Regions from separate parts of the Baekduia sp. genome, predicted to be linked through region 1. Evidence: riboswitches for the same ligand, from Rfam matches in the RefSeq annotation. Region 1 holds a riboswitch; the other holds the start of a gene.
What was found. Region 1 has a riboswitch for cobalamin ahead of VGO10_RS08130 (hypothetical protein). Riboswitches for the same ligand answer to the same signal wherever they lie in the genome.

Region 1 (17,790 bases):
TCCTCGGTGATGGCGGAGACCGAGCCCTTGGCGTCGCCGAAGAGCATGCTCGTCTTGGGGTTGACGAACAGCGGGTTGTCGATGCCGGCATAGCCGGAGCTCATCGAGCGCTTCAGCACGATGACGCTGGCGGAGTCGTCGACGTTGAGGATCGGCATCCCGTAGATCGGCGAGTCGGCCTTGTTGCGCGCGTCGGGGTTGGTCACGTCGTTGGCGCCGATGACCAGCGAGACGTCGACGCGCGGGAACTCCCCGTTGATGTCGTCCATCTCCTTGAGCTGGTCATACGGCACATCCGCCTCGGCAAGCAGCACGTTCATGTGGCCCGGCATCCGGCCCGCGACCGGGTGGATCGCGTACTTGACCTCGACGCCCTTGGCCTCCAGCAGCTTGGCCATCTCGCGCACGGCGTGCTGGGCCTGGGAGACGGCCATGCCGTAGCCCGGAACCACGACGACCAGGCGCGCGAAGGCCATCTGGATCGCGACGTCGGCGGCGCTGGTGGAGCGCACCGTGCCGCCCGACGCGCTGGTGGCGCCGGCCGCCGCCTCGACGGTCCCGCCGAAGCCGCCGGCGATCACCGACGTGATCGAGCGGTTCATCGCGACGGCCATCTGCTGGGTCAGCAGCGTGCCGGACGCGCCGACGATCATGCCGGCGACGATCAACGACGTGTTGTTCAGCGCGACGCCGGTGGCCGCGGCGCTCAGGCCCGTGAAGGCGTTGAGCAGCGAGATGACGACGGGCATGTCGGCGCCGCCGATCGGCAGCACGAGGAAGACGCCGAGCAGCGCGGAGGAGACCAGGATCCCGATGATCAGGATCTCGGAGTGCGAGCCGGCGACGATCGCGACGCCGCAGGCGACGGCGACGGCCCCGAGCGCCACGTTGATCAGCGACTGGATCTGGGCCGTGCCGATGACCTTCGAGCCGCCGTCGATCAGCTCCTGGAGCTTGCCGAACGCGATGTTGGAGCCCCAGAAGGAGACCGAGCCGACGATCGCGGCAAAGCAGCTGAAGATCGCGACGTAGGTCGGGACCTCGGCGAAGCCGCCGGACTCGCGGAACTCGACCCACGCGATCAGCGCGACCGCGCCACCGCCCACGCCGTTGAACAGCGCGACCATCTGCGGCATCTGGGTCATCTTGACCTGACGCGCCGCGGGCACGCCGACGGCGGTGCCGATCGCCACGCCGAGGATGATCAGGAAGATGTTGTTGACGTCGGGAACCAGCAGCGTCGCGATGACCGCGATGCCCATGCCGACGGCGGCGATGCGGTTGCCGCGCACCGCGGTCTTCGGCCCGGTCAGTCCGGAGAGGCCGTAGATGAACAGCGAGAAGCTGATGATGTAGAGGACCGCGCGGAAGTTGTAGTCCGTGATGAAGGAGGCGGTCACGGGCGTCAGCCCAGACGTCATTGACGCGATCACGCGTCGTCCCCCGCGTCGGCCTTGGGCTTGGCCTTGAACATCTCGAGCATCCGGTCGGTGACCAGGAAGCCGCCGACGACGTTGATCGTGCCGAAGGCGACCGCGATCACCAGCAGCAGCTTGTTGAGCGCGCCGTCGGCCAGACCGTTGACGAGCAGGATGATGCCGCCGAGGACGACGATCCCGTGGATCGCGTTGGTGCCCGACATCAGCGGCGTGTGCAGCGTGTTCGGGACCTTCGAGATGACGGCGTAGCCGACGAAGCCCGCCAGCACCAGGATCGCCAGGTTGGTGACCAACATCTACTGCACCTCTCCGTTCTTGACGACGCAGGCGCCGGCGACGATCTCGTCCTCGAAGTCGGGCGCGTAGGCCCCGGACTCGTCGTCGGCCAGCAGTTCGATGAGCGCCTGCAAGTTGCGCGCGTAGAGCGCGCTGGCGTGCTCGGGCATGGTCGCCGCGAGGTTCAGCGGCGAGACGATCGTGATGTTGTGCTTGACCACCGTCTCGCCCGGCTCGGTCAACTCGCAGTTGCCGCCCGTCTCCCCCGCGAGGTCGACGATGACGCTGCCGGGCTTCATGCCCTCCACAGCCTCGGCGGTGACCAGGCGCGGCGCCGGGCGACCCGGAACCAAGGCGGTGGTGATGACCACGTCAAAGCCCTTGATCGCGTCGGTCAGCGCCTGCTGCTGCTGGGCGCGCTCCTCGTCGGTCAGCTCGCGCGCGTAGCCGCCCTCGCCGGCGGCCTCGATCCCGAGGTCCAGCCACTTGGCGCCGAGCGACTCGACCTGCTCGGCCGTCTCGGGCCGCACGTCGTACCCGGTGGTCTGCGCGCCGAGGCGGCGCGCGGTGGCCAGCGCCTGCAGTCCGGCGACGCCGATGCCCAGGACCAGGACCTTGGCCGGCGGGATCGTGCCCGCCGCCGTCATCAACATGGGGTAGAACCGCGTCGCGTGGTCGGCGCCGAGCAGCGCCGACTTGTAGCCCGCGACGTTGGACTGCGAGCTCAGCGCGTCCATCGACTGGGCGCGCGAGATTCGCGGGATCGCCTCCATCGCAAAGGCCGTCGCACCGGTCTGGGCCACGGCCTGCAGGCCGTCGGGATTGCCACGCGGGTTCAGGAACCCGATCAGCGTCTTGCCCGCGGCCAGGTGCCCGAGCTCCCCGTCAGCCGGCGGCGCGACCTTGACGATCACTTCGGCGCCCCAGGGGTCGCCGATCGTCGCGCCAGCGTCGGTGAAGAGCGCGTCGGGGACCAGCGCGGCCTGTCCAGCCCCGCCTTCCACCACGACCTCATGACCCTTCGCGACGAGCTTTTTTACGACCTCGGGCACCAGCGCGACTCGCCGCTCACCCGCGATCGATTCCTTCGGGACACCGATCCGCATAAGAGCGCCGGACCCTATACGAGCAGGCGTTCGCGACGACGGCTCATGAGCCACTCCGCACATGCCATGGCGGCAGGCCGCGCCGCCATCGCCACCCTGCCCTGGCGTCGAGGGACGAGTTGTGGATTCTAGGGACCCACAACTCGTCCCTCGATGGCCCCGGGGTGGCGTTCAGCAGCGGCTGGGCGTGCGGTGCAGCGTGGTCACCGGCAGGTGGTGGCCGCTGAGGGCCACGACGGCGTCGTTGGTCGCCAGCACGCGGCTGCCGGCGTCGTTGCGCGTGAACTGGAAGGCGCCGCCGGGGCGCTGCAGCGAGGCCAGCGCGTGTGTCGCGCGGGTGTCGCGGCTGCCCATCGCGGCGGCGGCTTCGATCGCCAGCGCGGTCGAGTTGGCCTCGTTGCGATCGCGCCGGCCGAGGGCGAAGCCGCCGGCCGCCGTGCGCTGGGCGCGCAGCCAGCGCAGGCCGGCGCGCAGGGTGCCGTTGCCGGCCGAGACGCCAGCCGCCCGCGCGGCCAGGATCGCCATCGCGGTGCTCGTGACATCGTCGGCACGGCCGCCGGAGCGCGTCATGTTGAAGTTCCACCCGCCGGCCCCGCGGGCCTTCAGCAGCACGGTGATCGCGCGCTGCGACGGGCCTGCGTGCAGCGCATGTGCCCCGAGCATCGCGAGCGTCTGGTCGAAGATCGTGCTGCCGTAGCGACCTGCGCGCCCGTAGGACTGCAGGCGCGTGAGGAGATCGACGTTGCCGGCGCAACGCGCGCTGCCGCTGCGGGCGGCGGCAAGCGCGAGGATCGTCTTGCCGGTCGCACCGGCGGTGCGGGCGTAGCCGTTGGCGCCGGCGCGCAGCGCGCGGGCACGGCGCGCGGCCTCGGCCGACGGCAGGCGGCCAGCAGCGCGCAGGGCGACGACCGCGTCGGCGGCCATGCCGTCGGCACCGGGCTTGACGGCTGTCGAGAGCCAGGCGGCGCCCGTGCGCGCGGCGGAGCGGTCGGAGGCGTGAGCGGCGGGTGCAAACGCCGAGGTCAGCGCGAGGGTCGCCAGCAAGATGGTGATCTTGGTCATCGGGGAGGATCCGGGAGGGTCGGGAGCAGGGTCGGTGGCGCTGGGGTCCAGCGGACCTCGAGACGCGCGCGGTAGCGCCGCAGCACGCGCACGAGCGCGGGACCGAAGGCGAGGAAGAACACGACGTTGCCGACGGCGTGCGCAAGGTCGAACGGCAGGCCGGCAGCCTCGACCGCCGCCCATTGGCGCAGCGACGGCGTCCCACCGGCCGCGGTCAAGGTGGATAGGTTGGTCAGCGCGCCGAAGAAGAGCGCACACACGACGAGCAGCGCCGCGGTCGGGATCCGCGGCAGCCGGCCGCGCATGAGCAGCGCCCAGCCCGCGCCGATGACGCCGACGATGCCCCAGGCGACCATCTGCCACGGCGTCCACGGCCCCTGGCCGAAGACCAGGTTGGAGGACAACGCCGCCAGCGCGCCGACCGCGAAGCCGGGCGCGCCGCCCAGCACAAAGCCGGTCAAGAACACGATGTCGGTCGTCGGCTTGACGTTTGGCAGCGGCGCAAAGGCGATCCGGCCCAGCGCGGCGAGCGCGGCCAGCGTCGCGACCATGGCCAATACCTTGCTGGAGGGGTGCGTGCGCTCGTACCACGCGAAGCCGAGCCCGAGGACGAGCGCCAGCAGCGAGAAGGTGGTCAGCTGCCAGGTCACGGGACAACGACCTCCGTGTAATCGTGTTCGTGCAGGAGCGCCGCGCCGGCGTCGGGAAGCAACGCACGGCCACCGGTGACGCGCGCCGTCTCGGTCGCGAAGTACCAGCCGCCGGCCAGGACGGCGCCCGCCGGGCCGTCGGCGATCGGGCGGCCGTCGGCGAGCAAGATGATGCGGTCGGCGACCTCGGCGGCGAACTCGGGGTCGTGCGTGGCGACGACGATCGCGGCACCGCCCGCCGCAAAGCCCGCCAGCCGCTCGGTCAGCGCCGCCTTGGCGGCGCGGTCCATGCCGCGCGTCGGCTCATCGAGGCCGATGACCGCGGCGGGCTCCTCGGAGTCCAGGACGATGGCGAGCGCCAGCCGCTGGCGCTGACCACCGGAGAGATCGCGCGGGTGGCGGTCGAGCAGCTGGTCGAGACCGACGGCAGCCAACGCGCCGAGCGACGCCTCGTCGCCGACGCGCTCGTGCAGCAGGTAGTCGTTGGGATCCTGAAGCAGCAGCGCGACCCGCCCGGAGGCGCGCACCTTGCCGCGCGTCGGCGCCATCAGGCCGGCGGCGTGGCGCAACATGGTGGACTTGCCCGCGCCATTGCGCCCCATCAGCGCCACACGCTCGCCGGGCGCGATCGCCAGGTCGACGCCGCGCAGGACCACCGCGCCGCCGCGGCGCTCGTGCCAGACGCCGTCGAAGACGAGCGCGGCGTCGCGGCGCTCCTTGCGCCCCGGCCTCCGTGGCGCGCTCGCATCCTCACCCTCAACGCCATCGATCCCTCCCCCAGCGCGTCGAGGGACGACTGATGGCCGGCTATCGACCATCAGTCGTCCCTCGATGTCGGTGGAGGGTGCGTCGGCGTCGAGGTCGATGCCGCGGGCGCGCAGCGCGGCGCGCGCCTCCTTGACGCCCGAGGGCGGTGGTGTGATCCCGGCCGCTCGGAACATGCGGGCCGCCGGCGTCTGCAGCTCGGGCGCGGCGTCGCCGGCCCAGGCGAGGAACTCAGGTGGCGGCGCGTCGCAGGCGATGGCGCCGTCGGCCATCACCACGACGCGATCGGCGGCCGGCAGGCAGCGCTCCAGCCGGTGCTCGGCGAGGAGGATCGTCGTGCCCCACTCCTCGTTGAGCCGCCGCAGCAACCAGATCAGCTCGTCGCCGGCGACGGGATCGAGCTGCGAGGTCGGCTCGTCCAACAACACCAACTTGGGTCGCCCGGCCAGCGCTGCGCCGAGCGCCACGCGCTGCAGCTCACCGCCGCTCAGCTCGTTGGTCGCGCGCTCCAGCAGGTGCGCGATCCCGAGCGCAAGCGCCGCCTCCTCCACCCCGCGCGCGACGGCCGCCGGCCCATGGCCGCGATTCTCCAACGGGAACGCCAGCTCGGCGCGCACCGTCGTCAGCACGACCTGCGACTCGGGGTCCTGGAAGAGCGAGCCGGCGATGCGCGACAGCTCCGCCGGGCCGTGCTCGCGCGTGTCCATCCCGCCGACGCGCACCACACCGCCGAACGTCCCGCCATGAAAGTGCGGGACCAACCCGGAGGCCGCGCGCAACATGGTGGACTTGCCGCCGGCCGAGCGGCCGGCCAACACCACCATCTCGCCCTCCTGCACCCGCAGCGAGACGTCGCGCAGCGAGGGCGACGCCGCACCCGCGTAGGTGTAGGTGACGTGCTCGAGCTCCAAAATCGGCGGCGTCATGGCGCGATCCCCCGGCGGTCGACGAACGGCGCCAAGGCGACGACCGCGAGCACGACCGCGAGCGCCAACGCCTCTCCAACGCCCGCGCCCGTGATCTCCGGATACGGGTCGAAGGCCGCCACCGGCACCACGCGTGCGGCCACGGTCAACGCGACCAGCGCGACGGCCGATGCCAGGAACGCCTGGTCATGGCGCGACCACGGCCGGCCAGACCGCCCACCACGCCGTGCGCTGCCATAGCCCCGCACCTCCAGCGTCGCGGCGACGTCGAGCGCCCGATCCAGCGCGCCGCTGGCCACCGCGCGCAGGACGGCCAAGCGTGCCGTCGCACCCTCGCCGCCGCGATCAGCCCGGCAGCGCCGTGCCTCGTCGATGCGCTGGGCATCGGCGGCGAGCACCGGCACCAGCCGTGTCGCCAGCGTCGCCGCCAGCGCCGAGCGCACCGAGGCCCGGCGCAGGACGCGCAGCAGGTCGTCGGGATCGACCGCGACCGTGAAGACCGCGAACGCCGCGGCGACCGTCAGCAACCGCAGCCCGAAGAGCAACCCGTACACCAACGCCTCAAGCGTCAGGTCGACCTGCCCGAAGGGCGGGATCTCCCCCAGGCGGGCGAGGATCGTGAAGCCCTCGCGCACCACCAACATGTTGATGACCGCGATCGCCAGCGCCCACGGCACCATCCACAAGGTGATGCGCCCGACCTCGCGCACGACACCTGCAGCCGCCGCACCCGCCAAGACCACTAGCGTGAGGGCGACCAGCACGATCGGATGCTCAGCCGCCAATGCCGCCGCCGCGAGCGCCGCGCACCACGCGCCACCCGCCGCGGCGCGGGCCGCGTGCAGCGGGCTCGCGCGGCGGCGATACCTCACTGGCCGCGGTCCGGAAGTCCGATGGGCTTGCCGCCCGAGACGGCCACCGCGAAGTGCCCGTTCAACGCGCCCTCGTCGAGCGCGGCGGCCGCCGCAGCCACGCCGGCATCGTCGGTGCCGGTCACGATCCAGACCGGGTCGCTGACCTCGTCCTTGGCGTCCCTGACCTGCGTCGCGGCGATCAGACCGGTGCCCGCGCCGAGCGTCCGCGTAACGTGGCCGGCAGCATCGAGCAAGGCAATGGACTTGCCGTCGGCCGCAGGCTTGGCGTAGACGCCGCTCCCGGCCGGGCCCCGCTCGAGCAGCTTGGCCGTCGACTCATTGCGCAGCGCGCGCCACGGCCCGACGAGGATCCGCAGGGTGTCAACCACGAAGCTGTTGCCGACCCCACCGCGCGCGGCGACCTGTCCCAGATCCGACAGCTTGTCGGCGACGGTCTCGCAGACATCGCTCTGCGGCTCCGTGCACTCCACGCGCGCCGGCAGCCGGCGGCCGTCGATGCCGTGGAGGAACGGCTCGGGGAACGAGCCGACGACGGCTGGGACGTCGTCGGTGGCGCCCCAGTCGTGGTAGTCCCACCAGACGCGATCGCCCTGGTGGACCTTGATCGAGGTCGCGCCCTTGTCGGCCAGGACGCCGTTGACGTAGAAGAACCAGTCGGCCGGGGTGCCGCCGCTGCGACCGCCGCTGACGCCGTCAATCGACTGCACGAAGTTGCCGCCGAAGCGCGTCGTCACCTTCGGCGCGTTGCGCTGCAGCAGGCGCATCACGGTGTCCGAGCCGCCGGTCTTCGGCTGGTCGGTCTGGACGATCGGCTCGGCGCCGAAGTCCTTGGACACCAACAGCTCGGTATCGCTCGCCTTCGGTCCCGCGCCCAGGCCGCAGCCGGCGACCACCGCCGCCGCCAACGAGGCGGCAGCGGCGGTCGCGAGCGCGCGGCCATGGGCGCGGGACCAGCTAGGCAACGAAGAACACCACGCGCGAACTGCCGCGGGCCAGCGACTTGGTGGTGTTGCCGGCCTTGTCGGTGACCTCCACGTCGAGGACGTAGCGGCCGCGGCCGAGCTTGGACGGGAGCAGGTAGGTGAAGTCCTGCTTGGCACCAACCGAGAACCACACGCCGTGCGTCGCGCCGCACTTCTTCAACGCCTTGAACTTCTCGGTCTTGCCGTCATAGGTCGCGCACTTGCGGCCATCGGTGCGCGTGAGACGCAGACGGACGTCGGCGAGGCCGGAGCCGTCGTTGGCGACCTTGCCCGCCAGTTCACGCGGGCCGGTGCCCTTCTTGTACTTCTTGCCCTCCGAGACGCCGGTGATCGCCGCGTCGGCCACCACCTTGTCGGGCGAGCCGCAGAAGCCGTCGTGGCCGTTGGTCACGCAGGGCTGCGGCGGACCGATCGGCGGCGTGCCGCAGCCATCGCTGCTGACCGGGCAGGGGCGCAGCGACGTCCCGCAGCGGCCGTCGCTGCCGGTCGTGGCGCAGCCGACGATCCGGCCGGGCGCGCGCTTGTCCTTGGTCACGACCAGCGTGTAGGGACCGCCACCGACGGTCACGGATGCCTTGCCGTCCGCGCCGGTCGTGACGGCCGCGACGCCGCCGCTGACCGTCGCGCCGGCCGACGGCGAGAACGCCGTGTTGGTCGGTGACCCGGCGTCGTCATAGGTCGTGTCGGTGTTCGTCGCCGTCACGCTGAACGCCAGGCCGGGCACGGCGGTGACCGGCGCGTCGAGCAGCACCGGGTCGTCAAAGCCCTTGTCGACATGGAAGGCGCCGAAGCCGGCGCTGGCGTACCAGAGGATCTTGTCGCCGTCATGGACCGGGGCCGTGCAGCCATAGTCAGCACGAGCGACGCCGTTGACGACGAACACCCAGCCGGCGTCGCCGGGGATGAACGGGTGATCCTCAGCGAGGATGCGGGTTGCGCCGTACTGGCTCCCGGCCCAATCTCCCTTGGTCACGGCATCCACCGCGCCGAGGACATTGTCGCCGTCCGGGCAGATCTCCTCGCCATCCTTGGAGACCGTCGCCGGCGTGGTGACCACTGTCGGCGGCACGATGGCGCTGAGCCCTTCGATCTCGACGGTCACCTTCGCCGCCATCGCCGGGCTCGCGGATGCTGCGAGCATGAGGCCTCCTACCAGGAGGCCGAGGATCTTCTTCGTCATGTGGGAACCAACCCTTGCCACGAGGGCGTCGAGTCCTTGTTGGTCGGAGGCAGGTCTCCTGGCTCCCGGGCCTCTCCTCGTCCGCGCCTTCCCGGGCTTGATTCCCAGTGGCTGCGTCGCGCTGGCGCGACACGTGCGGCGAGGCACTCGCCCGGTCACAGTGGCGGGTCCGCGTCGGATTTGCACCGACTTCCCTTGGCCACCGACCCTGATTTGCTCGACGATCCTACCGCTCCGGGCGCCTCGGAGGCGGGCCGGCGGCGATAGCCTCCGACTCACGATGACCGTCAACCTCACCCGGATCTACACCAAGCTCGGCGACGGCGGCGAGACGCACCTCGGCGACATGAGCCGGGTGCCAAAGACGCACCCGCGCATCGAGGCGTACGGGGTCGTCGACGAGCTCAACGCGCAGCTCGGGGTCACGCTCACGCTCCCCGATCTCCCCGAGCAGCAAGCGACGTGGCTGCGACGGATCCAGAACGACCTCTTCGACGTCGGCGCCGACCTCGCCGTGCCGCACGGCGGCGACCGCGAGCGGCTGCGCGTCGACGAGGGTTACACGTCGTGGCTAGAGGGCGCCTGCGACGAGGTCAACGCCACGCTGGCGCCGCTGAAGTCCTTCGTGCTGCCCGGCGGGACGCCCGCCGCCGCGCACCTGCACGTCTGCCGCACGGTCTGCCGGCGCGCCGAGCGCCGGGCGATCCTGGTGCAGGACGGCAACCCCGAGGTCGTGCGCTACCTCAACCGGCTCTCGGACCTGCTCTTCATCCTGAGCCGCGCGGCCAACGGCGGCGACGAGCCGCTGTGGGAGCCGGGCGCTACGAAGGCGTAGACGAGGCGCGGAAGCCCGAGCCGATCACACCGGCCAGCAGCGCCGCGAGGACCGCGATCGCTATCGCGCCGGCCACGAAGGTCGTGTGCGCGGCCGCGTAGTCCAGGATGGCGCGCGGCCGCGCGAGCGCCACCCCGGCAGCCGCCCCCGCACCGACCAGCGCGACGCCGAGCGCGGGGACGAGGTCGACCGGGCGGCTGCCCGCCTCCACCCCGCGGCGGCTCGGCCAGCGGCGCTCGCTGAACGCGATCGCCGAGACCGCGAGCAGCACGTAGGTCGCGGCGACCAGGTAGCCGCCGAAGACGTCGGACGGGAAGTGCCAGCCGAGCGTGAGGATCGCGTAGGCGACGGCGACCGCGAAGGCGCCGCCGATGGCCGCGACCGTCGGGCGAGCGCGCGGCGGCGCGGCGATCACGGCGCAGAGCGCCATCGTCATCGCCGCCGTCGAGTGGCCCGAGGGCCACGAGGCGGCCGCGATCTGGGAGTGATGGAGCCACTCGTCAAAGCGCTGGGTGGCCAACAGGTGCTTGAGCGCCTCGGTGGTCGTTCCGGTCGCGAGGAAGAGCAGCGGGATCGCTGCCGCGACGCGCGCGCGGCCGCGCGCCAAGGCGATCAGCGCGAGCACGAGGCCGGTCAGCGCGTAGGGCCCCGGGTCGGCGAGGTGCGCGATCGTGTTCAGCGCCGGCGTCAGGTGCGGCGCGTTGAGGTCGACGAAGCCGTTGAGCGTCCTGGCGTCGCCTTGGCGCGTGAGCGGGACCAGCTTGGCGAGCACGCCGGTGATCGCGAGGGCGATCGCGGTCAGCGTGGCGAGCAGCAGCGGTGGTCCGGGGCGGCGCAACATGGCGTCCGCTCACGGTAGCCGCGAAGGATCAAGGCTCGATGAAGCGCGCTCTCGCGGCCGGTTCGCGCACATCTGCCGGACCGGCTCTGGACGCCGTTCGCGTCGCTTGAGAGCCTCGCATCGTCCCCTGGCTGGAGACGCACGAACCCGCACCGGACCGCGGTCGCTAGGCACGACCTGTCCGGAGTGAAGGAGGCGCGGCGGACGGCACCCGAGGGCTCGCGGCCCGTCGGGTGCCGTCGCCGCAGCCTCCGCTGCGGTCGGGGGGTGGACCTAGCGCAGCGGCTTGGGGAACAGGAGCGACAGCGCCGACCAGTACTTGTCGATCGGCAGCGCCTGGCTGAAGATCGCCACGTCGTCGATGTCACCCGTGTAGTACAGGTCGCAGGTGCCGAGATAGCCGCCGATGCCGCCATCGCCGGTCGTCGGCATGTTGTAGTCGATGGTGCCGCCGGTGTCGGTCGAGCCGGGGATCAGCTTGCCGTCGACGAACAGCTTGGCGGTGGTGCCGTCCCAGGTACCGGCGACGTGGTGCCACTTGCCGTTGTAGACGTTGTCCTGGTTGGCGAGGCCGGAGTAGCGCTCATGGCCCGTCGTGTCGTACATGTAGAAGCGCAGGCCGCCCGAGTAGGTCGAGTAGAGACCGTAGGAAGCGGCGTCGCAGTTCGACGCGCCCTTGCTGATGATGTAGCGGTTGGTGCCCGGCGAGCCCGAGGCGCGGATCCACGCCGAGACCGTGATGTTCTGCGGCTCCAGCGCCGACGAGTCGGGAATGCGCACGAAGTCGTTGCCGTCGAAGCGCAGCGCGGAGCCGAACAGGAAGCCCTTGATCCAGGTTGGATCGTTGGCATCGACGCCGGGCGTCGAGCCAAGCGTGCCGTTGTTGCCCTTGCCGGACAGGTCGTGGATGGTCTGGCCGGAGCCTTCGTACATGGGCCACCAGCCCGAGACCGAATCCAAGAGCCCGGCAGAAGCCGTGGCCGGCACCACGAAACCCGCGGCGAGCACGCCGGCCGCAAGCATGCGTGCAGCGGCGGGACGGAGAGAACGACGATTCATCCTTGACATGCGCAGGATTCTTGCCGCATTGGCACGTGCACGCTACTGGCCGGAAGTCAAGACCTGGCCCCATGCGATTGGTCCGTCAACGACGAAACCCCCGGAAGGCCGGGGGTTTCTGGAGTACCGCCACGGGGATTCGAACCCCGGTTTCCGCCGTGAGAGGGCAGCGTCCTAGTCCCCTAGACGATGGCGGCCTGGGGGTGTCCATCCTAGCAAGCACGCAGGAGGCCACGTCTGGACGCTGAGCGCCCGGTGAGCGATATGCTCGCCTGACGCCAGCGGATGTGGCGGAATTGGTAGACGCGCGGCGTTCAGGTCGCCGTGGGAGCAATCCCGTGGAGGTTCGAGTCCTCTCATCCGCATCGCGCAGAAGGGCCCTCTTCGGAGGGTCCTTCTGCGTTGAGAATGCGATACTCGTCGGTGCACATCTTGCACCGACATATGCACCGCGCTACGCTCCTCGACATGGCGAAGGCTGCAGCCCCATCTGCGCGCATCTACACCACCCGTGACCAACGGGTCGAGCACGCGCTCGCCACCGCAACGGCAACCGGCCTCGTCGATGCTGGTGCCTCCAGTGCCCAGAAACTCCATGCCCTGGTCGTCTATGCCGACGAGCTGCTGACGGCTGAGGCCGAGCGCGCGGAGAAGCTCGCCGCATACCGTGAACTCGCTCAGGACGATGAGCGCCTGGAGGCGATCCGCGCCAGCAGCCGCCTGGCAGTGGAACACGGCCTGCTTTGAGTGGGCCTCGAGCCGGCTGGCTCTACGAGAACAAGGTTAACGGCGCGGCGGCCGAGCAATTGCTCGTGCTCAGCGAGAACGACTGGAACGACACGATGCGCGACTCGATCGTCGTTCCGGTGATGCGCCTCACGGGTGTCGCCCCAAACGCTCTACGCATCTCCGTCGACGAGACGCCCGGCCTCTATGCCCAGTGCACGCTCGTGCAGAGCATCGCGCACGACGGCATCGGAGCCCCGTTGCGCGTCTGTCCCGAGGAGGCGTGGATTCGGACACGGTTGGGCGTTCGTCGCTTCCTGGATATCGACCGCCGGCGCACCAGCGCAGCTAAGCCGTCGCCGTCGCCAGAGCGGACCGAATGGTGGCCACGCCAGGACGACGTGCACATCGCCACTCTGCCCGGTATCCCACAGCAGAAGGTCGTTTCGGCCATCAGCGACGACGATTGGAACTCCACCGCGAGCGTTCGACACTGCGCGGCGGCGCGGCTGACCAGCCGCGGTCCAAAAGCCAACCGCGTCCGCTGGGAGGTGCCGGTGAGCGGCGGGTTTGTTGTCGCCGGTGATCTCTCTGCGTTGCCCTACGCGGCGATCAATCGGCAAGCGCCCGCGGCCAAGAAGTACCCACAGCGCTTCTCTGCGGACGAGAGCAGCCGCATCGCGCTGCGCCAGCAGACCGCACTCAGCCTGAAGTAGGCCGGCCGAAGGTCGCCCCTACTTCAGCGACGTGTAGGACAAGTCCCAGCTGTCGAAGTAGACGTTCGGCACGCCGGCGACGTCCTTGGAGTGGATCAGCGTGCTCACGTCCCATTGCAGCGGGACACCGGGCGCTTGGGCGACGATCATGCGATCGATCTGGGCCCATGCCTGTCGCCGAGCGGCGCCGCGGAGGTAGACGGCCTTCGCCATCGCGGCGTTGATCGCTGGGTCGTTGAGCTGTGAGTAGTTGGTGTTGCTGGTCGGCGCGATCGCGTGACCGTCGAAGACCGGTTGGAGCATCGGCTGCGGATCTGGGAAGTCCTTGAGCCACGCCAGGCCGCTGCCGCAGGTCAGGAGCTTGCGCGACGGCACCGCGCACCAATCCGTGAAGAGCGCGTCAGAAGGCACGTACCGCAGCCGGATGCGGAACCCGAGCTTCTCGAATTGCGACTGCACAACCTGGGCCACCAGCTTCTCCGACGGGCTGTTGCCGGCCACGACAAGGAACTTCTCCTTGCCGGTGTAGCGGCCCGACGGGTAACCGGCTCGCCGCATGTAGGTCGCCGCGAGCGCCGCATCGCCGCGCGGGTGGGCGACCGAGAGGAAGTCATAGCCTGGTCCCGCCAGCCCGCCGGCCTCCTCGAAGCCCGGGATGCCCGGCGGCAGGAAGTGCGTTGCCAACGGACCGGTGATCGGCCCGCCTCGTGCCTGACGAGCGGCCTGGCGGTCGAAGCCCGCCACCACGGCCTTGCGGACGTTGAGGTTGGTGAACGGCTTGATCGTCGTGTTAATCGGCAGGACGCGGTAGCCGCCCATCGGCAGCTGCACGGCCTGGTCTCGGTGGTGCTCGGCCACGTCCTCGAGGACGGGCGGTGGCGGGATGCCGTCGAGCACCTTGTGTGTGCCGGCCAGGACCTGACGAGCCGCCACGTTGGAGTCCGAGGCGTTGGTCTGGATGATCACGCGGTTGAGGCGCGCCGGGCGGCGGTCGGTCGCACGATCCCAGTTCGGGTTGCGCACGAGCTCGATCCGGCGGCCGGCCTGATAGCCGACCGTCGCGCCGTCACGATCGTTGCGCACCATGTACGGCCCTGTCGCCACGACGTGGGTGTTATAGGTCGACGGGTTCTCGGCGTCGAACGCCTTGGCGTACTCCTCGGGCACCGGTGCGCTGGCCGGCAGGGTGAGCGCACCGACGAAGGCGGCCGCAGACGGCTTGCGCAGATGGAAGACGATCGTGCGCGCGTCGGGCGTCGTGATCCCGCTGATCGCGTGCACGCCCTTGGTCGGTTTGGCCGGCGCGCCGATCAGATCGGCAAAGTAGCCGGGGTACTGGCCGCCCACGTTCACGCTGAAGAAGCGGTCAAACGCATAGGCGACGTCGTGAGCGACCACCTCGCGGTTGACCGGCGGCGAGAACCGGACGCCACGACGGATCCGCACGGTGATCGTGCGACCGTCGGCGGAGATCACAGGAAGCGCCGACGCGAGATCGGGCACCGGCTGCGAGAGGTCGTCCGGCCGGAAGCCGTAGAGCGGCCGCTGGGTTGCGAGCGCGACCTGGATGCCCAGCGAGTAATACGTGTGACCGGGATCGAGGAAGTCGACATCGGACGCCGCCAGCATCGTCAGCGTCCCACCGTGATCGGCGGACGGTCGCTGGTTGCCGGCATCGTCCTTCCCGCAGGCTCCGAGCAGCAGAAGCACGCAGAGCAATGCTCCCGCCGTCGGGAACCGAACCAACATCCTCATCCAGATTGGCGCTAGCGCTTCGAGCGGCGGCGCTTGGGCGCCGCGCTCTCGGAGCCCGTGGGCGGCGCCGAGTAGGCGAGCATGCTCAACCGCGCGCGCACCTCTGGTCCACCGCTCTGCCCGTCCTGCAGGCGACCCGCGCTGGTCGCCTGCTCCTCGATGGCCCAGGCGAGCACCTCGCCGAGGCGATCGCCGAGGTCACGCCAGCCCTGCTCGTCGAGCATGAGGGGCGCGTAGGACAGATGTCGATCCGCCCGCTCGTCGAACGTGCCGGCGGTGACCGCGGTGCGCACGTCTCCCAGCATCTTGCTGAGGACGGTGTTCGACACGGCCTTCCGGGCGCTGGGCGGCAGCTGCGCCCAATCGTCGTCGTCCAAAAATGGGCGCGTCAACGCTCGGTAGTGGTGCTCGATCGCCCCGCGACGGGGCGTGGTCCGCACGAGCTCGATGCAATCGAGCTCGCGCAGGATCCGAACGTGGTAGCTGACGAGCGGCAGGGACTCCTCGAACTCCTTGGACATCTCGTTCGGGCTGGCCACGCCCTCGTTGAGCCGCGTGAGGATCCTCATGCGCAGAGGGTGCGACAACGCCTTGACAATGTTGCTGTCTAGCTCGTGCGGCTTATTGGCCGCGCCGTTTCGTCGCTCCGCGACTGTGGTCGTCTTGCTCATGGCTGATCCCCGCCTTCGTGCTCGGACAGAACTCGCTGCAACCGCCCACGTGCCCGATGCAACTGCACTTTGGCCGTGCCCTCAGGGATCCCGAGGGCAAGGGCAACGGCAGGCTGCGTGAGGTCGTCGACGTACCGCAAGAGCAACAGCTTACGGTCATGCGGGGTCAGATTCCTAACCGCTCGGCGCACATCGACCTGGAGAGGCAGGAGATCGAGGCGCCCAGCGGCGGTCCGGTCGTGAATATCTCCGTGCTCATCGAGGCTGATTGAGGCTGTGTTACGTCCCCGGTGTCGATGGGCTTCGCGGTGGACGATCGTGCGCAGCCAGGCGATCGGATGCTCGGGCACCACGCCATCGCGGAGGCTGCGCCAGGCACGGATCAGCGCCTCCTGGGCGATGTCGGCAGCGTCGTCGGAGGGGGCTACGCGATGGGCTTCGCGCAGGCAGCGAGAGGCTGCGACGTCCCAGTCGAGTTCGCGTTCTGACAACAGCTTCGTGTCGAGGTGAAACGGTTTTGAGCGCTTTGGGGGTCTTGACATGACATGACCCTGATCCAGGCGACGACGCAACCGGAGAAAGAAACGTCGACGGCTCCATACGATGCCCTGGCTCCGCACTACGAAGCCTTCGTCGGCGGCGACCGGTACGGCGAGTGGCTCGCCGGTTTGCTGGGCCTGGCGGCGCAACACGGGGTCGGCGGCGGACGGGCGCTCGACGTCGGCTGCGGCACGGGGCGCAGCCTCGCCGCGTTGGTCGCCGCGGGGTTCACCACCGAGGGCTGCGACCCATCAGGGGCGATGTTGCGCGAGGCACGAGCAGCGCTCGGGCCTGACGTGGCGCTGGAGGTCGCGGCCCTCCCCCACCTGCCCGATCGGGCGCCCGTCGACCTCGTCACGGCGATGAACGACGTCATCAACTGCGTCGCGCCGGACGATCTCGACGCCGCGGTGGCAGCGCTGGCCAGCCGCGTGCGGCGCGGCGGGCTCGTGCTGTTCGATGCCAACACGCGCCGCACCTATGACGGCTTCTTCGGCTCGACGTTCTGCCGCAGCGACGACGATCGCTTCTTCGTGTGGGAGAGCCTGCCGGGCGCATCGGCTTCGCGCTTCACGCACCGGGCGGACCTCCATGCCTTCGCCCGCGACCCCGAGCAACCGGATCGCTGGATCCGCAGCGTGAGCCATCACGTGCAACACCACCACCCGCACGCGCAGGTCACCAACGCCCTCGACGCCGCAGGCCTGGAGCTCCTGTTGGTCTGCGGCCAACGCGACGACGGCCCGCGTGACGACGCTTGCGACGAGGCAGTCCACACCAAGCGGATCTACCTCGCACGCCTTCGATGACCCCCGAAACAGAAAGGAGGATGCCCCATGCTCAAGATCACGAAGCTCGAAGAGCCGACGCTGCCGGCCCTGGCCATCACGAAGGGCTACTAGTCGCCATGCCGACGGTCGTGCCGGCGGTCGTGACCGCCCCCCGTTGCGGCCACGACCGTTGGTGGCCTCGGCTGAAGCCCACGATCGAGGTGATCCCTGACCGGGGTCGCCTGATCCTCATGCGCAGCGGCCGCCAGAACGGCGACGTCGCGCTTGACGGTGATCCCCGCGTGCTCGGCGAGCTGCTTGCGCAGCTCGACGGCACGCGGGGGCCCGCGTCGATCCTGGCGTCGTTGCGTGCCACGGTCGCTCCTGCGTTGACGGCCGAGGATCTCGATGAGGCGCTGAGGGCGCTTGCCGCCGACGGGTTGATCGAGGACGCCACTGACGACGCGCGCCATCTCGATCCCGCCGGCCTGGAGCGCTATGACCGTCAGCTGCGGTACTTCGGTGACCTTGCCGGCGCGGGTATGCCGCGTGCTGCGGCACAGGCGCGGTTGGAGGCGGCGACGGTCGCCGTGCTCGGCCTCGGTGGCCTGGGCG
Region 2 (12,009 bases), on a different contig from region 1:
TGGTCTTGTTGACGGAGAGGCCGAAGCCGGCGACGAGGAAGGCGACGGCGAGGACGAGGCCGAGGTCGAAGAGGTTGACGAGGCCGTCGAGGGGGTCGCCGGAGTCGTCGGCGATGCGGCCGTGGCGGCCGAGGGTGGCGCGGTTCATGTGACGACCGGCTCGGCGGTGGGCTGGGCGGCGGCGGTCGTCTTTGCGTGCTCGGCGTCGTCGACGGCGCGCTCCATCGCGACGAGATCCTCGGTGGCCGCGCGGGTGCGGACGATCGTCAGCGCGAAGGCGACGGTGCCGACGAGCAGGCCGATGATGGTCGCGCCGAAGGCGGTGCGCAAGTTGGTGGCCAACGAGGCGACGTCGCCGCGGCCGAGCGCGGCGAGGCCGGGGGCGAGCGGGATCAGCGTGCCCATGAGGCCGAGCGCGGGGCCGCCGCGGACGAGCAGGCGGGTGCGGTTCAGTCGGCGCTGGATGGCGAGCTCGTAGTCGGCGAGCGCGTGCTCGATGGCGTTGGGGCGGCCGGTCGCGGCGGCGATGCCGAGGTCGCGGACGGTCTCGGCGGCGATGGCGCTCGGCGCACGCTCGGAGACGTGGCGGGCGACGCCGGGCTCGATGAGCGCCTGGGCGCTGATCAACCGGAGCGTGCCGGGGGTGGTGCGGTGGCGGCGCAGCGACTCGATCGCGAAGCGCCCGAGCTCGCCGGCGCAGAGCGCGAGCAGGAGGATCGAGGCGATGAGGACCGGCACCTGGAGCGCTTGGCTCATCCGGGCGAGGGCGTCGCCGAGGTCGATGGAGGCGGTGGTCATGGGAGCAGTCCCTTGCGTCCGTGATGGGTTTCGAGAGCGGCGCCGCCGAGCGCGGCGAGGAGTAGGAGCGTGGTGAGGGCGAGCGCGGTGGTGGCCGATGTGGCGTCGGTCGGCTTCGGTGCCCGTAGGCCGGGCGCGACGGCGGCGTGCGTCCCGGTGCCCGAGGCTCCGGCTGGCGCGGCGCTGGCGAGGAGGCGGCCGGTGACGGGTTCGCCGGCGTCTGCGTCGCGCGCGTCGCGCGCGCGGTGTGGCTTGGCCTTCAAGTCGTGACTCGTGCGCCCGCCGGTCTTCTTGATGTCCTTGGTCTGCGACCCGATCGGCGTGATGCCGGAGGCTGCGACGCCGTTGGACTGCGCCGTGCCGGTTGCCGTGGCCTTGGCCCCGCTGCGCCGGCGCGTCTTGGTCGCCGTTGAGGACGACGAGATCTGGCGTACGCCGCCGCTCGCGTTGCCGGTGCTGTCGGGCTGCGGGCGGCTGTAGAGCGCCGCGCCCTTGCCGCCCTTGCCCGTCGTTCGCGCGATCGACGGCACCGGCAACGGGTAGCCGGCCAGCGCGGGCGCGGCGTAGGCCGTCATCCAGAGGTCGTTGAGGCTGTGGCCCTTCATGTACATGATGGATCCGTCGGGCTGCTGCAGCGAGGCGAGGTAGTCCAGCGGGGTGCCGCCCGCGCGCCGCCAGGTCGTCGGGTCGATCGCCGACGCCCACATCGCCTGCAGCGCCCAGGCGGTCGATGCGCTGTTGGACTCCGGGTCGATCGGCGTCTGGGCGAAGCCGCCGTCGTCGCGCTGGGTCGAGCGCAGGTAAGACCAGCCGCGCTGCTGGGCCGCGGTTCGCTTCGGCGTCTGCGGAGCGATTCGCAGCGCTTGGATGACCGCGGCGGTCATGTCGGAGGACTCCTCGCGGCCTGGCGCCCAGGACCAGCCGCCGTCGTCGCTCTGCGCGCCGACCAGCCACGCCGCTGCACGGGAGATGATGTCCGCCTTGGCGGGCTCGTCGGTGGCGCTGAGCGGGAGCATGGCGAAGGCGGTGTCGTTGATGCCGCCGGTGGTCCCGCCGGCGGCGTGGGTGAAGGACCCGTCGGGCAGCCGGCGCGCGAGGATCGCCGCGACGAGGTCGCGGCCGCCGAAGTCCCGCGGCGAGGTGCCCGAGGCGACCGCGACGAGCATCGCGCGCTCGAAGTCGGTGGTGTCGGAGAGCGCGGCGGCATGGGCGGTGACGTAGGTGTAGGCGTCGGTCCCGCCGACGACGCGCTGGTCCTTGGGGTTGATGCCGGCCGCCGCGAGCGCCATGACGACCCAGGCGCTGAACAGCGGGTCCGACGGCTGGCCGGCCGCACCGCCGAAGCCGCCGTCGGCGTTCTGGGCGCCGCGCATGTAGGTGACGGTCTTGTCGAGCTGGCCCTGGTTGGCGGTCCAGGGTGGCGTCGCGGCGGCGGTTGCGGGGGACAGGGCGCAGGCAGCCAGCGCGCCGAGGGCTATCCGCTTTGTTACTCGCGCGGGAGACGCCCTTCTCACCCGCCACCTCTGGGCCTGGTGTAGATCAGCCGGCCGTCGCCGAGGCGGTAGACGGTCCCGACCGCCTTGCCCTTGCCGCGAACGGGTGCGGACTGCGCCGGCGTTGGCACCGCGCGCGTGCGCTGCTGGGACTGCTGCTGGGCACGGGGCGTCAGCTTCGCGTTGTCGCGGTCGATCGTCGAGGCGAGCCCGGCAATGAGGAACGCGACCGCTAGGACGATCCCCAGGTCGAACAGGTTGACGAGGCCGTCGAGCGGGTCGCCGGTCTCGCCGCCGAGCTGCCGTCGCACGCGCGCGCGGTGGCGCCTCATCGGGTGACCGCCGCGCCGGTGTCTTCCAGCAACGCGCGGGCGTCGGCTTCGGCGCGCAGGGTCGCAGCCGCGGCGGCCGTCGCGCGCAGCCGCTCGGTCGCGCGCTCCATCGAGGCGAGGTCCTCGCTCCAGCGCCGCGTGCGGGCGAGCGTCAGGCCGAACGCGACGGTGCCCGAGAGCAGGCCGACGGTCGTCGCCGCGAACGCGATCCGCAGATCGTTGGCCAGCAGGTGGACATCGCCGCGGCCGAGCGCGCGCAGGCCGGGGGCGAGTGGGATCAGCGTGCCCATGAGGCCGATCGCGGGGCCGGCGCGGACGATCATCCGCGTGCGGTCCAGCCGCCGCTCGACGCTGTGCTCGAAGTCGTCGAGCGCGTACTCGACGCCGTCGAGGTCGGTGGCGGCGACGGCTGCGCCGAGGCGCTCGAGCGTCGTGGCCGCGGGGGCGCTGGGCGCGCCGGTGGCGAGGTGGGTCGCGGCGAGCGGGTCCTCGAGCACGGTCTGGGTGAGGACGCTTAGCGGTCCTGTGGCCCGGCGGCGGCGCGCGAGCTCGCCAACCCAGCGGCCGAGCTCGATGCCGGTGAGCACGAGGACGGCAGCCGCGGCGATCAGGACGGGGACGGCGAGGACGGAGGTCAGGCGCGAGAGCGCGTCGCCGAGGTCGGCGTCGAGGGAGGCGAGGATGGTCACAGCGCGAGCTCCGGGCGGCGGCGGTCGAGGCGGATGCCGCCGAGAACTCCGGCGGCGATCGCGAGCGCGAGGGCGATGGCCCACCACGGCGTGGTGCGGCCTCCGCTCTGCGCGCCCGATGCGCCCGGAGCGGCGACGGAACTCCCGCGCGCGCCCTCGGTCGGGCTCTGGCGGCCGATCAGCGTGCCGCTGACCTCGCGCGGCGCGGTGCGACCGGTCCTGGTGCGCGTGCCGCCGGTGCGGCCGGTGGGCAACGGGACGCCGGCGCCGGTGACCGCTGCCGGTGTGCTGACGGCGCTGGTCGCGGTGTCGCCGCCACTGCCCGCGCGGCGGGGCGCGCCCGGCGTGCCGACCGTGCCGCCAGCGCCCGTCCCGCTGCCGGCGCCGGTCGCGCCGCTGCCGTCACCCCGCGTGCCGGTCCCGTGGCGGCGGGCTTGCACGCGCTTGACGCCCGCGCGCGCGGAAGACATTGGTGATGTTGCCGGCGCTTGGATGGCCGGGGCTGGCGTTGTGGCGTTCGGCGCAGGCGCGGCCGGCGTGCTCGTCTTCGGCGTCACCGTCTCGGTCGGCAGCAGCGGGCCGCTGGGCAATCCCGCCGGCGGGCTCTGGTTCGGCAGCACGCCGGTGTCGCCGCCGCCCGCGATCGGGCCGAAGAGCAGGCCGGTACCCCCGAACGCGAGCATCGCCATGGCGGTCGTCTGCGTGGGCTCGTCGGCGGCGACGCCGGGCGCGCGGCCGACGGTCCCGCCGGCGTCTTGGGCGCTGCGCAAGAACGACATCGGTGATTGACCGTTGCTGTTGTCGGCGTTGTTGGGGTTGACGCCTTGGGCGAGCAGCGACCGCGCGACGGCGGCGGTGGCCGGGACGTCGGAGGTCGTGCCGTCGCCGGTGCGGCTCCAGCCGCCGTCGGCGCCCTGGTGCAGTCCGATCCAGGAGGCGGCGCGCGAGGCGGCGATGTTGGTGTCCTGGCCCACCGAGGAGAACGCCTCGCACACGGTCGCGGTCGTCTCGACGTCGCCCGGTGCGCCTGGGATCGGCCCCCAGCTGCCGTCCCCGTTCTGATGGGTGATGAGCCAGTCGACGGCGGCTCCGGCGAAGGACCGGTCGAAGTTGTTCAGCGAGGCGAGGGCAACCACGGCGTAGGCGGTCGACAGCGCGTCGCCGCTGCCCGAGCCGGGCTGGGATTCGAAGGCGCCGCGATCGGGCGAGGTCCCGGGTAGCTGGGCTGCGAGCAGGTCGGCGACGACGTCATGTGTCCCCGTCCCACCCACCCCGTCCTGCTCGCCGCGGACCGCGGTGAAGCCGACTGCATGGGCGGTGAGGAGGTAGAGCGCGAGGTCGGCGGTGTCGGAGAGCTCGCCGCCGGCGGCGAACGTTCGAAGCAGGCCGAAGAGCGTGCGGCTGTTGGCGGACGTGGCCTGATCTTGGGCGTTGACGTTGGCGGCGGCGAGGCCGAGCGCGCCCCAGAGGTTGACGCGATGGCGTGCGGCGAGACCTCGGACGGGCAGGCCGCCGTCGCTGCTCTGCGCGCGGACCATCCACTTCTCGGCTTTGAGCAGTGCAGCACCGTCAGCGGCGCTTGGTGGTGAGGCAGGGGCTGGGCCCGCAGCAACCGCCGGCGCGGCGGCCAACGCGACCGCCGTCAGCGCACCGAGCACGGTCCTGCGGACGCCCGCGGCGGGCGCCAGGACCCGCGTGCCGATCGCACCCCTACGGACGCACGCCGAGACCATCGACCCCCGCCGTTCCGGAGACGATCCGCACCCGGACCGTGCCGGCGCGCGCTCGCGGCGCCGCGACGATCTCCCGGGTGGCCGCCGTCGCGCTGCCGCTGATCCGATAGACCGCGCGCTTGCTGCCTACGCGCACCTCGATGTCAGCCGTCTTGCGAACCCCGCGGATGAGGATGGTCGGGCGGCCGGCGGCGAGCCGTGCGGTCAGCGTCGCACCGGTGCGACCGCGATGGACGGCGCCGAGCCACGCGCCGCCGTCGCGTACGCGTGACCAGGCGCCGCTGCGGCGCACGGCGCGTGCGCCCGCGTCGAGCGGAACGAGGACGTCGCCGATGGTCTGACTGACGTCGCGTCCCAACTTGTCCGTGAAGGTCACGCGCACCGTCCAGGTCTGACCGGCGCCGAGCTCGAGCTGCGCGGTCGTGCCCTTCGTCCCGGTCGCCAGTGTGGTGAAGGACCCTGAGCGCTTGCGCGCGAGGCGGGCGGAGAACCTCCAGCGGCGCACGCCGACGCCGGCCTGCAGCACCCGCCAGCGGACCCCTACGCGACCCGTCCTCTGCCCGGCCGTCGTGAAGCGCGGCAGCTCGATGATCGGCGCGCCGACGAGCTGGGCCGGGGCCTTGCCACCGCCCGGCTTGCTCGGCGTGGCGCCCGCGCCGCCGCTGCCCGGGTCGATCGGGTCGGGCGGCAGCGGTGGAGCCTCACGCACGGCGGTGTCGGCGGGGGCGGCGCCGCAGTTCCCGCCGGGCGCGCTGACCACGCAGACGTCAAGACGGTCGGAGCGGATCGCGCCGCCGGCGCCGGCGTCGGCCTTGATCCGATGCCAGCCGAGCGTGCCGAAGATGACGTCAGCCGTGCCGTCGACCGCCGTGGTCGTGGCACCGGGCGCAGTGGGCTGGACGGTCTCGACGCCGTTGGCCGCCGTCGTCACCGGCGCGACGGTCACGCCGCCGACGCCGGTGAAGGCCGGGCTCTTCTCGCCGTATGCGCGGGTGACGCTGACGGTCAGCGGCTGGCCCGTGACGACCGTCGCGGTCGGGCTCGGTGCGGCGGCGGAGTCGCCGGCCACGGCGAGCTTGAGGAAGCCGCGGTTGTGAAACGCGTCGTAGGCCCAGAGCACGTGATCGCCGTCGTCGACCTGTGCCTGGCAGCCGCCGACGTCGGCGAAGACGTCGTCGACGAGCATGCCCCAGAAGGTGTAGGTGTCGACGTCCTCGGCATCAGGACCGAAGCGCGTGACGTAGTAATCGTCGAAGCCCGGGAACCACCTGGCATCGAAGTCCATGCCCTCGGTCCGCAGGCCCTCGACCGAAGCGCCGGTCGCCGTCGCCCCCGGCGTCGGATGCTGGCCGTTGTTGGTGCCGTCGCAGCGGTGCTGCCGGCTGTCGGAGGTGGCACGCACCGGGTTGCCCGACGAGCGCACCGGGCCCTCGAAGAGCGTCTGGGCGGCGCCTTCGACGCGAACGTCGACCACCGCGGCGCGCGCGCCGCCACCGGCAAGCATGCCCGTCGTCACCATCATCATCAACAACAACGCCGTGCGCTTCATCGAGCGGTCTTCTTCCTTAAGTCGAGCGTCCGGATGACGGCCGGGCTCTTGGAGCCCGCGACGCCGAGGGCGCGAATCGTCAGGCGGTAGCGGGCGTGCGCGAGCTTGGGCAGGCGCACGCGGGCGGCGCCGGCCTTCTTGATCACGGCGTCGATCGGTGACGCCGCGCGCCGGGTGCGCCGCTTGCCGTGGACGGCCTCGCGTGCGATCCGGAGCTCGATCGTCGCGGGCAGGTCCACCCACAACGTGACGAGCGACCGGGTGGCACGGACGGTCCGCAGCGTCGGTGCCCGCACGAGCGTCGGCTCCAACGCGGGCGGAATGTCACCACCCGCTTCACCTGGCGACGGCGTCCCCGGTGCCTTCGTCGCCACCGGGATCGGCCGCGGGGCGGGCAGCGTCGACGGTGGATCGCCGGCGCCGTCGCTCCCGTCGCCGCCGGCCGGACACGCCGGTGCCGCATCGCCGCCGAGGCCCGGGTCGTCGGTCAAGCCGCAGGCGGAGAACGGCTCCCCGGCCGGCTGCACGCCGAGCTCACGCCGGTAGACCTGGCCGAAGCCGGCCTGGTTGTCGGGGATCAAGTTGGTGCCCTTGGAGGAGAACGCGACGTACCGGGCGTCAGGCGTGATCGCCGCGGCGCCGTAGTGCCCGGTGTTGTCGGCGTCGGCTGGGCCGTCGGGTCCTGACGCGCGGCTGACGAGGATCGTGCGCCCGGCGACCGTGTCGCGCGCGTAGATCTCGGGGACCGCGGCGGTGACGCCCGGCGTCAGGTTGCCGGCGTTGGCCGTGAAGACGACGTAGCGGCCGTCGGCGCTCATGCCGTCGGTGATGATCTCCGCGCTGCCGAAGTCGCCGATCGCCGGCGTCGCCGCGGGCGGGCCGTCCGGGCCGTCCGCGCGGCTGACAAGTCGCGTCGTGCCGGCGCAGAGGTTGCGGACGTAGCTCTCGACCCCGCCGTTGTGAGGGCTGCCGGGGGCGATATCGGCGCCCTGCGCGTCGAACGCCACGACGCAGCCGTCGGCGCGGACGGGCGTGAAGCCGATGTAGTGCACCGGCACCGGGGCGCCCCCCGCGCCATCCTTGCGGCTGACCAGGACCGTCGTGCCGTAGCGCACGTCGCGCAAGAAGATCTGCCGCCCGGAGGTGGTCGGCCCGGAGGTCAGGTCCGGCGACCCGGACTGAAACGTCACGTAACGCCCGCCGGGCGACATCCCCGTGGCGCTGAGACCGTCGTCGATGTCCGGGATGCCGTCCTTGCCGGTGCCGCGGCTGACGAGCACCGTCGTCCCCGACTCCAGGTCGCGCAGGTAGACGCCGCGAGGCAGCGGGCCGACGCGCGGGTCGACGAGGCCGGAGGCGTGGAAGAGCACGTAGCGCCCGTTGCCCGCGCCGGCGTAGATGTTGTAGGGGCGGACGGGCGCGCCGTCCGGGCCGTCGGCGCGGGTGACGAGCTCGGTGCGGCTGCGCTGCATGTCGCGGCGGTAGCCGTAGTAGTCGCCGTCGCCGAGCACAGCGGTGAAGAAGACGTAGCGGCCGTCGGGGGAGATGGCGCTCCCCCCGGCATCGAGGCCCGCGAGCGCGCCGCCGTTGTCGGATGGCGCGCCGTCAGGGCCGTCGGCCCGGCTGACCAGGATGTTGCCGCCGCCACGGAGGTCGCGGACGTAGACCTGGAACTGGCGGTTGGTCACCCCCGGCACGATGTTCGGCGCGCTGGCGTCGAACGCGACGCGCTGGCCGTCGGCCGAGATCAGCGCGCCGTTGGACTCCGCCGCGCCGAAGGAGGTCGAGCCCGGCAGCCCGTCGAAGCCGCGCGAGACCAGCACGAGGTCGTTCGGGGCGGCCGAGGCCGGGGAGGTGGTGAGCCCGGCCAGGAGGACCAGGCCGAGCGCGATAGGAGATCGCGACATGTCTTGAGCCCTGTTCCACGAGGGCGAAACGACGTCAAGATCGCAGTCGGGTCTCCTGGCTCACGAGCGTCCGATCCGCGCCTTCCCGAGCCGAACCCGGCTCAGTGGCTGCCATCGCTGGCGTGCGGCGAACGATCCTCGCTGACAGTGGCGGGCCCGCGTCGGATTCGCACCGACTTCCCCGTTCCGCGATCAGATGGATGAAGTTCTGGGCGCGGACCGTACCAGACGATTCGCGGCGGACCCAGGACGAGTACGTTTCGCCGATGGCCGTGTTGGAACGACTCCCGGCGTGGGCGACGACCGGGGTCGGGAGCCTGCCCCACACCGAGGGCCGGACCGCGGCCGCGCAGGCGGTCAAGGCCTATGACCTGCCCTTCTGCCCGCAGCTGCCGCGGTTGGAGGGTGACATGGTGGCCGAGTGGCTCGGGGCCGATCCGGCGCGCTGCGGCTGGTCGCCCGACCGCGATCGGCAACGTCCGCGCGGCTGGGAGTGGCTGCTGAGACAGCTGACCCTCCGGCCGCCCGCGCACGGCATCGTCAAGTTGCAGGTGACCGGACCGCTGACGCTGGCCCGCGCGCTGGACGAGCACGCGCCGGTCGGGCTGGCGCGTGAGATCGCGGTGTGGCTGGCGGCCAACGTGGCCGAGCAGGTTGATGTTCTTGCCGATCGCGGCCTTGACGCGCTGCTGGTGATCGACGAGCCCACACTGTCGGCCGTTGCCGCCGTTGCCGCCGAGGGCGTCGAAGCGGCGTGGGGCCCGCTGCGCGTGGTCGCTCCCGCGTGGGGCGTGCATCTCTGCTGCGCGGTGCCGTGGGACGTCGTCGAGCGCGCGGCGCCGGACGTGGTGTCCTTCGATCTCACGCTCGGGCTCGACGACGACGGGGCCGGCGCCGTGCGGCGCTTGGTCGCCGGCGGAACGCGCATCGCCTGGGGTGTGGTGGCGCCGCACCGGCCCGACACCGACACCGACGCCGCAGACGTGCTGAACGCGGCGATCGCGCGGACCGGCGTCGCCGGGACGAGCTCGCTGCTCACGCCCACCTGCGGCACAGGGCGCATGGCGCCACGTCGCGAGGTGGCGGTGTCTGGCGTCCTCGCCGGGCTGGCCCGCGCGTGCCGGTGAACACCCGGCTGGTACTGTGGCGCCCGCAACGGACGCGGGGAACTCCGGTGGGAATCCGGGGCTGACGCGCAGCGGTGTGGGTGACGACGGAGCGTGCAGGTCCACTGAGCCGGGTTCGGCTCGGGAAGGAGCTCCCGAGGATGACCCCGAGCCCGAAGACCCGGCCGGCGCACATACGTCAACCGTCTTCGCGCACAGGACGGCCGCCGCTGCGCCGTCGAGGAGGACGGGACATCGGGGCCGCCTGTTCGAGACAGGAGCAACCCCTATGTATTCGTATCGTCGAGCCCTCGGGCTCACGCTGGTCACGGCCGCCGTCGCTGCCGTGGCCGTGCCCACCGCAGGCGCCGGCGTGTTCGTGCAGGTCAACGACCTCGCCGGCCGGGAGAACTCAGGCGTCGTCAGCCTCGGTGCTCACAGCACGCTGGTCTCCACGCCCGTCACGTGCGGCGCCACGGCCGGCATGTCACCGGCCGACACCGTGGCCGCGGCGCTGTCGCAGCTCAGCATCTGGTCGATCGCCTCCGGCCAGACGACGTTGCCGGGTGATCCGGATGTCCTCGAGATCGACAACCTCAACAACGGCGATGGCTACCCGATGCAGTCGCTCGGCCAGCAGGTCGACATGGACGGCGACGGAACGGTCGACAACGACGGCGCGGTGCCGTCATGGCACATGTGGATCAACAACACCTACCACAACCTGGGCTACCACGACCAGCCTGAATGCACGACCCTCCAAGACGGCCAGACGCTCGTTTTGCAGGCCAGCGAGCTGCGCTACCCCGACGGTGAGATGTACGCCTTCCCGGCGACGCCGCAGCTGCGGGTCGAAGGTGTGCCGAAGACCGTTGCCGCAGGTCAGCCTTTCGAGGTGACCGCCGCGCAGTACACGCCGCCGGCGGGGTTCGCCGGTGGCTGGGGCAACGGCACGGCAACGGGTGATCGGGCCGTCGGCGCCGGGTACGGCGTCGGCTTCGATGACGCGAGCGGCACGTTCGTCGCCACCGATGATCAGGGCCGCGCGACGCTGACGGCCCCGGACGGTGCGAGCGGGAACATCAACCTGATCGCCATCGCGGGCACCGATTCGAGCGCGTTGCCGACCGCGAGCCACAACTCGGCGTTCTCGGTACCGGCGGGCGTCTGCGTCTACGACGGCCAGCCGGACTCGCCGTGCACGGCGTCGGTCTCGGCGGCGACGCCGGACTTCGGCGCGTCGCAGGCGCGCGAGACGCTGGGTGCGCCGCGGGCGGTCGTTGTCACGCCCGCGTTGGGAACCGCTGGGGTCACGGGTGTCAAGCTCGCCGGTACGGATGTTGACGACTTCCTGATCAGCTCCGATCACTGCACGGGCGCCGCGGTGGACGCCGGGGCGGGTACGACCTGCACGGTCAACGTGCGCTTCGCGCCGTCGGTCATCGGCGCGCGGCATGCGACGTTGGAGGTGACGAGCACGGCGTCGGACGCGACGCTGTCGGTGCCGCTGGATGGTGTGGGCGGGAGCCTGGCGGCGGGGCCGGCGGGTCAGGATGGGGCCGCGGGCGCCAAGGGCGACAAGGGTGACGCCGGCGCGGCGGGCCCGGGCGGGGCGACGAGCGCCGCCGGGGCGCAGGGCGTGATCGGGGCGACCGGTCCGCAGGGCAAGGCCGGGAAGAACGGCCGCGATGCGGTCTGCACCGTCAAGCGCGCCAAGGGTGCGCCGAAGGTGGCCTGCAAGTTGGTGTCCTCGACCGGCGGCAAGGCGAACGCGACGCTCACGCGGCTGGGGAAGGTGTACGCCCGCGGGACGGTGGCGTCGCTGCGCACCACGCGCGAGCTGCCGGGCAACACCTACATGTTGCGCTACCGCAGTAACGGCAAGGCCGTCGCCGTGCGGGTGCGCATCGGCTGAGTCATATGCACTCCGGGTGCCGTCGGCGACACGCGTGAGGACGGCGCGCTGTGTCGTCGGCGGTCCGCGGGTCGTGGCCCGTGGCGCTCAGCGCGCGGTGTTCGTCTTGGTGCGTGGCGTGGTTTGGGGCGGCGAGGAGAGGAAGCCGTGGTGGTTCGCGGCGTCATCGGTCTTCCGCGTGAGGGTTCTCGGGACACGGGCGATTCGGTGCGTCCTCGAGGAGGTCCGGGTCGTCTGGCCCCTACATATGAGGGGACAGTCGACCCGGACTCAGCGCTTCGGGGGCGAAGGATCGATCCGGGTCGTCTGGTGTCCCCATGTGGGGTCCGAACCCACCCGGATCTCAGACCGGCCACGAACCACCCGCGCCCAGGCGCCGGCGGACGACCCCGGGCGCCCCGAGGCGCCAGCTACTGCTCACTCCCCTCGGTGCCCCGAACCACGCCGCGCACCCGCCAGAGCAAACGCGCTGAACGCCACCGGGTGT

Region 2: another riboswitch for cobalamin. It lies ahead of VGO10_RS04570 (hypothetical protein); the one in region 1 lies ahead of VGO10_RS08130 (hypothetical protein).

Annotation. Positions count from the first base shown of each region.
Region 1 is NZ_DASYJG010000035.1:126,687-144,476, reverse strand. Features, by position in the region: gene VGO10_RS08170 (NAD(P)(+) transhydrogenase (Re/Si-specific) subunit beta) at 1-1,421, opposite strand, end outside; gene VGO10_RS08165 (NAD(P) transhydrogenase subunit alpha) at 1,430-1,735, opposite strand; gene VGO10_RS08160 (Re/Si-specific NAD(P)(+) transhydrogenase subunit alpha) at 1,736-2,821, opposite strand; gene VGO10_RS08155 (hypothetical protein) at 2,993-3,883, opposite strand; gene VGO10_RS08150 (hypothetical protein) at 3,880-4,533, opposite strand; gene VGO10_RS08145 (ABC transporter ATP-binding protein) at 4,530-6,224, opposite strand; gene VGO10_RS08140 (energy-coupling factor transporter transmembrane component T) at 6,221-7,096, opposite strand; gene VGO10_RS08135 (DUF4430 domain-containing protein) at 7,093-8,061, opposite strand; gene VGO10_RS08130 (hypothetical protein) at 8,054-9,262, opposite strand; cobalamin riboswitch at 9,294-9,481, opposite strand; gene VGO10_RS08125 (cob(I)yrinic acid a,c-diamide adenosyltransferase) at 9,543-10,097, shown strand; gene VGO10_RS08120 (phosphatase PAP2 family protein) at 10,084-10,938, opposite strand; gene VGO10_RS08115 (LamG domain-containing protein) at 11,212-11,961, opposite strand; tRNA gene VGO10_RS08110 (tRNA-Glu) at 12,122-12,194, opposite strand; tRNA gene VGO10_RS08105 (tRNA-Leu) at 12,279-12,362, shown strand; gene VGO10_RS08100 (hypothetical protein) at 12,466-12,744, shown strand; gene VGO10_RS08095 (hypothetical protein) at 12,810-13,439, shown strand; gene VGO10_RS08090 (ABC transporter substrate-binding protein) at 13,458-15,149, opposite strand; gene VGO10_RS08085 (helix-turn-helix domain-containing protein) at 15,206-15,865, opposite strand; gene VGO10_RS08080 (sigma-70 family RNA polymerase sigma factor) at 15,862-16,407, opposite strand; gene VGO10_RS08075 (class I SAM-dependent methyltransferase) at 16,411-17,214, shown strand; gene VGO10_RS08070 (TOMM precursor leader peptide-binding protein) at 17,313-17,790, shown strand, end outside.
Region 2 is NZ_DASYJG010000023.1:65,920-77,928, reverse strand. Features, by position in the region: gene VGO10_RS04605 (DUF2149 domain-containing protein) at 1-148, opposite strand, end outside; gene VGO10_RS04600 (MotA/TolQ/ExbB proton channel family protein) at 145-798, opposite strand; gene VGO10_RS04595 (prenyltransferase/squalene oxidase repeat-containing protein) at 795-2,312, opposite strand; gene VGO10_RS04590 (DUF2149 domain-containing protein) at 2,309-2,623, opposite strand; gene VGO10_RS04585 (MotA/TolQ/ExbB proton channel family protein) at 2,620-3,312, opposite strand; gene VGO10_RS04580 (prenyltransferase/squalene oxidase repeat-containing protein) at 3,309-5,045, opposite strand; gene VGO10_RS04575 (hypothetical protein) at 5,023-6,594, opposite strand; gene VGO10_RS04570 (hypothetical protein) at 6,591-8,501, opposite strand; cobalamin riboswitch at 8,528-8,739, opposite strand; gene VGO10_RS04565 (hypothetical protein) at 8,768-9,628, shown strand; cobalamin riboswitch at 9,665-9,790, shown strand; gene VGO10_RS04560 (hypothetical protein) at 9,897-11,522, shown strand.